Regions from separate parts of the Chryseobacterium sp. HNCC26DJ239 genome, predicted to be linked through region 2. Evidence: riboswitches for the same ligand, from Rfam matches in the RefSeq annotation. Region 2 holds a riboswitch; the other holds the start of a gene.
What was found. A riboswitch is a leader RNA that binds a small molecule or an ion and turns the genes downstream of it on or off. The one in region 2 is predicted to bind cobalamin.
Positions count from the first base shown of each region.

Region 1: it holds a riboswitch for cobalamin, as region 2 does, so the genes downstream of both, AC2A1D_RS02140 (acyl-CoA thioesterase) here and AC2A1D_RS03975 (TonB-dependent receptor plug domain-containing protein) in region 2, are expected to answer to the same signal.

Region 1 is NZ_JBXUGJ010000001.1:448,195-450,681, forward strand. It holds gene AC2A1D_RS02135 (hypothetical protein) at 1-725, shown strand, start outside; cobalamin riboswitch at 851-1,040, shown strand; gene AC2A1D_RS02140 (acyl-CoA thioesterase) at 1,151-1,534, shown strand; gene AC2A1D_RS02145 (HD domain-containing protein) at 1,732-2,322, opposite strand.
Region 2 is NZ_JBXUGJ010000002.1:72,843-75,329, forward strand. It holds gene AC2A1D_RS03975 (TonB-dependent receptor plug domain-containing protein) at 1-1,190, opposite strand, end outside; cobalamin riboswitch at 1,220-1,396, opposite strand; gene AC2A1D_RS03980 (hypothetical protein) at 1,617-2,222, opposite strand; gene cdd (cytidine deaminase) at 2,282-2,487, opposite strand, start outside.

The sequences.
Region 1 (2,487 bases), on a different contig from region 2:
ACAAACTTCCTTTTGGTGTGGTAAAAGCACAGGAAGGTTATGCTATGGTTCGTGTACATAAAGATGATTATCGAAAAATTGTAGACAAAATCAGGATGAAAAAAGGAGATGTTTTCGTCTACGTAAAACCCGCTCCCGGAGAAACTGAATGGATTTGGATAAAATATCCCGAGAAAACTGAGGACGAAAAACCTTTCGTAAGATACGATAGCCTCACCAAAGAAGGTATGGTAAACAAAGACAGAGTTGCTTTTATAGACCAACTTCCTAAGTTTACGCCTTCGATGTCTAAAAACGGAAGAACGCTTACTTTCACCGATAATTCTGACGAAAAAATTCCAACAGCGCAAAGAACCAAAGTGGTGATCGACATCTATCCTTCTACGGCAAGTTTTAAAAGACAGGAAAAAGATTCTGAAGGAAATATCATTAAAATTGACAAATCTACGCCTTGGGGAATTGGGAAAACCATTCCTGAAGGATTAACTGAAATAAAATCTATTCGTGTACAACAACCAGGAAGAGGATCTGTTTTTGTGCGTGAAGCAATTAAAAATTTGTTCGACCCAACAAAAGATTTCGAAAACATAGGCGTTACTGCGATGGATAACGACCATATCTATATTTATATGATTAATGGTTCTGGTGAAAACAGATACACCACTTTCTGGACTGTAAAAGAAGGAAAAGCAATCAGCCAGATTATTTATAAAAACCCTGAGTAAAAGATATTTTTAAAATTATTATTACATAAAAGCCAGCAAGGATGCTGGCTTTTTTTATGATTTTTAAAGAAAGCCTTACTTTATTGTTAGATTATTCGTATTTTTGCATTTGAAAAATCTAAGTATTCGATTTTTTAGAAACTGGTTCTGCTTAGCTGCAGATGAAAAGGGAATCGTGTGAAAATCACGAGCTGTCGCGCAACTGTAAGTAACTAAAGTCTTTATCAATAAGTCCACTGTTTCGATGTTTGACGAGATGGGAAGGAGATAAAAGATGTTACAAGTCAGGAGACCTGCCAATTTTTTTAAAGACAAAAACTTTCGCGATTTGAAGTTTATTGATTCTACAATATCCAGGAATAACTATTCCTGCACACTTGTTGATTCTTGTAATATTTCATTTTCGCTTTTATTTATAATGAAATATGACGACAGAAGAAAGAATTAACGCTTCAGAAACCAGAATTTTCAAAGCTGTTTTTCCTAACACAACCAATCATTACGACACTCTTTTCGGAGGAACTGCCATGCAATTGATGGACGAAGTTGCCTTCATTACCGCTACAAGATTTGCAAGAAAACGTGTAGTAACGGTAAGTAGCGATAAAATCGACTTTAAAAAACCAATTCCTGCAGGTACCATTGTAGAACTTATCGGCAAAGTTTCTAACGTTGGAACCACCAGTATGAAAGTGAATGTAGAAATTTTCACAGAGCAAATGTATTCTTACGAAAGAGAAAAAGCAATTGTTGGCGATTTTACTTTTGTTGCCATCGACGAATTTAAGAAACCAATCCAAATACTATAAATAGGTTTCGGCGGCCTTCGGCCGCCGAAACCTCCTTTTTCACCAAATGTTTTTTTTTATATGAGTTTCGGCGAGCCTTTGGCTCGCCGAAACTTTTTTTTCAATACATTATTATTGATAGGACTTTACCCTATCCTTTACTAAGTAGTCCCGTTGGGACTCTTTCCGTTTTTTTTTGATTAATTTTTTCAAAAAACTTATTTCAAAACCTTTTCAGATTCTAAATTTAAATTCATTAAATAATGAAATGCTTCTCCCATTTCGTCGGAAGCTCTACAAATCGCATTCTCAAGCATTTTTCTTACTTGCATTTCGGTAACAGCAGCTTCTGTCCAGCTTTTTCCAGAGGTGTGAGAGTTTAAAATAAAGGGCATTATTCGGTCTATTGCACATGCAAAAATGGCATCGGGAGTTTCTTCGGCTTCAAATTCTAACCAAAAATTGTAAAATTCAGATTGTAAAGGTTCATCGAGAATTCCGAAGATTTTTTGGGCCGAAATTTTTTCTCTTTCAAATTTTCCAATCATGGCTTGTTCATCAAAAAGAAAGGTATCACCGGCTTCAATTTCGACCAAATCGTGAATAGAAAGCATTCTAATAACCCTTAATAAATCAATTTCGCTTTTATATTTAGCATAAGGAAACAAAATCTGAGCGAGAATAATGATTTGCCAAGAATGTTCTGCGGTATTTTCTCTTCGAGAATCATCGGCGTTATAATTTCTTCTTTGAACGTTTTTAAGAGCATCAATTGCGATGATAAAATCTATTTCTTTTTGAATTTTCATACCTCAAAAATACAAATTTTAAGCTAAACTTCAAGTTTTTCAAAAATCAACAAAACATCATGTAAAATTTAAAATACTGAATATCAATTATTTAAATTAATTTTAAAAATTATTTTACTACTTTGTATTGCATAATACCATTTTAATTACATATCTTTGTAATGT
Region 2 (2,487 bases):
ACGCCCAAAGAATACCATTTTACCACGTTCCATTTTCCAGAAAAGGAATAAAGAATAGGAGATTCGATGTCTTCAACAAAATCTTTTTTAATTCCGGCTTCCAGGCGGAGGTTTTCATCCGCAAAATATCGTAACAAACCTGAAGTAGAAGCAATATTTCGGCTCACATTGCTAATTCCGGATTCATATCCTTCTCCTTTATTAATTTGAAATTCACCAATAAAATTGAAATTCAATTTTGGAAGAATGAAATAATTAAAATCGTCTTTGAAAATATAGTTTTTCCCTGTTCCCCCACTGGTTTTTGGAGCATTATAAACACCAAAATACTGGAAGTTTTCTTCTGTATAAGCTGCTTTTAAACTGTTTGAAAGTTTAGATTTAGTAATGTCGTAAACGAGCAAACTTCTAGTCGTTTGTGCGGCGTATTTGGTACGGTTTCCGTTTTCTGTAAAAATAGGGTAGTTCTGCAACGCATCGTAAAACTGACTTTGCCAAGAGATTTTTTGATGAGGCGCAACTTTATAACTGAAACCAATGTTTGCCGTAGTGTTGTAATACTTTCCGTTTCGGTTGATGTATTGCTCTTCCGGAACTTCGTAATCGTTTTCGCTGTTGAAATAATTTCCAGATGCTTTAAAACTGAATTTATCGTTGCTGTACGCAATTTTCAGATTGTTTTGATACGTGTCGAAAGACGCTACTTCACTGTGAAAACTTCCGTTAAAACCTTCATTAAAACGGAGTTCGTTATTCAGATGAATGCTTCCTCCAATAGCGCCACTTCCATAAACTACACTTCCGCCGCCAGCTTTTACATCAATTTGGTCATACCCAAAAATAGCGATGTTGTTTACGTCTCCTTGTCCTAAAAAGGTAGAATTAATATTGATTCCGTTCCAAACAAAAGCGGTTTGCTGCGCCGTTGTTCCCCGAAAAGAAGGCGATGAAACAGCACCACGACCATTTTCTTTAATATAAACAGGCGATTGAAATCTTAAAACTTCTGAAAGATTAGAAGAGTTTTTCTGAATGTCTTGTGGCGATAATGTCGCAAGCTCATGAAAAAGTTTAACCTTATTCAGCTGGCTATCGAAAACATAAACGGTGTCGATGTCTTTTTGCTGTCCGTATAAAAAGCTCACGCTGCACGAAACAGAACAAAAGACTAAAAATCTTTTAAAATTCATAATATTCACTTTTCCTCCGAAAGCAATTTTTGAGGTTTAAAATTCTGGCAGGTCTCCTGACTTTCGCTTTCTGCACCTTCCCGTTTACACAGTGGTTTTTTACAGAAATTATTTGCGCGATTTACAGTTGCGGGGACAGTTTGGGAGTTACACCCAATTCCCTTTTCATTCCAAATACGTTGGAAACCAAAATTTTTGCAAATATAGTTTTTTAAATGTTATGATTAAATTTTTGTTAAAGCATTGTAAAGCAATTGACTAAGTGAAAAAAATGTTTTTTTTGAGGCCACGAGTTTACAAATTTATGCTTTGAAATAGTTTTTTTGAGTTTTTTATTTTTTAAAACAACGGAAAGCCACGAAGTGGCGACATCATAAAGCATCGGGTAAACCCGATGAATATAAAATGCGTCATCAAGTAGCGAATTTATTTTAATTTAAATATAGAGAGCTCTAAAGCACGAAATTTCGTGATTTCAGGACATTTTTTTCTCATTATTGAAAAAAGTTCGGGAAATAAATCTTCATTAAAAGTAAGTTCTTTTAGAAGTTGAAGATAATCTAAGTAAGCTTCTGTTTTTTCTAATTTATATTTGTGCGCAGGTTCATTGTAAAGATTAAAAAAAACTTTACTATCCCAAATTGCATATTTTTCAGGGGCTATAAAATGTAATAATTTTGAAGTTCCAACTAATGAATTATTCAAAAGCTCTTTTATTTTTGCAAGTTCAGTATTACTTAAAAGAATATTAACATTTTTTTCTTTTTTAACCTTATTTAAAAGGTCTAACACTGTTTTAATATTGGTTTCTAAATTATTATCCTTTTCTGTTTTGAAGTTTAAAATTGTAGGCATCCAAGAATAAGTAAAACTCATTCCTATTATTAAATGATGTTCTTTTATTTCATCTAAATCAGCGAAATATTTTAAAAAATGCGGATATAAAATTAAATAATTATCATCTTCAGTTTTGAAGATTTCCGCTACTTTAATAAGCTTATTTAAAAGTTCTCTTTTATCTAAATTGCTCATTTTATTGCAATTTTTTAACCAATATTCCGGAAATATGTTTTATCAACGAGATTCATCTTCTACAAAAAACTTCCATCAAAATAGAAAGGCAGTAAATCTTTCACAGAACTTACTTTATATACTTCTTCGAAAAGATTAGCGAAATAAATGTCGATGTTTTCGTTTTGTTTGCTTTCATATTCCATCAAACTTTGGCGACAGTTTCCGCACGGCGGAATAGGAGGGTTTTTCTCTGAAAACTCTCGCGGACCACCCACCACGAATA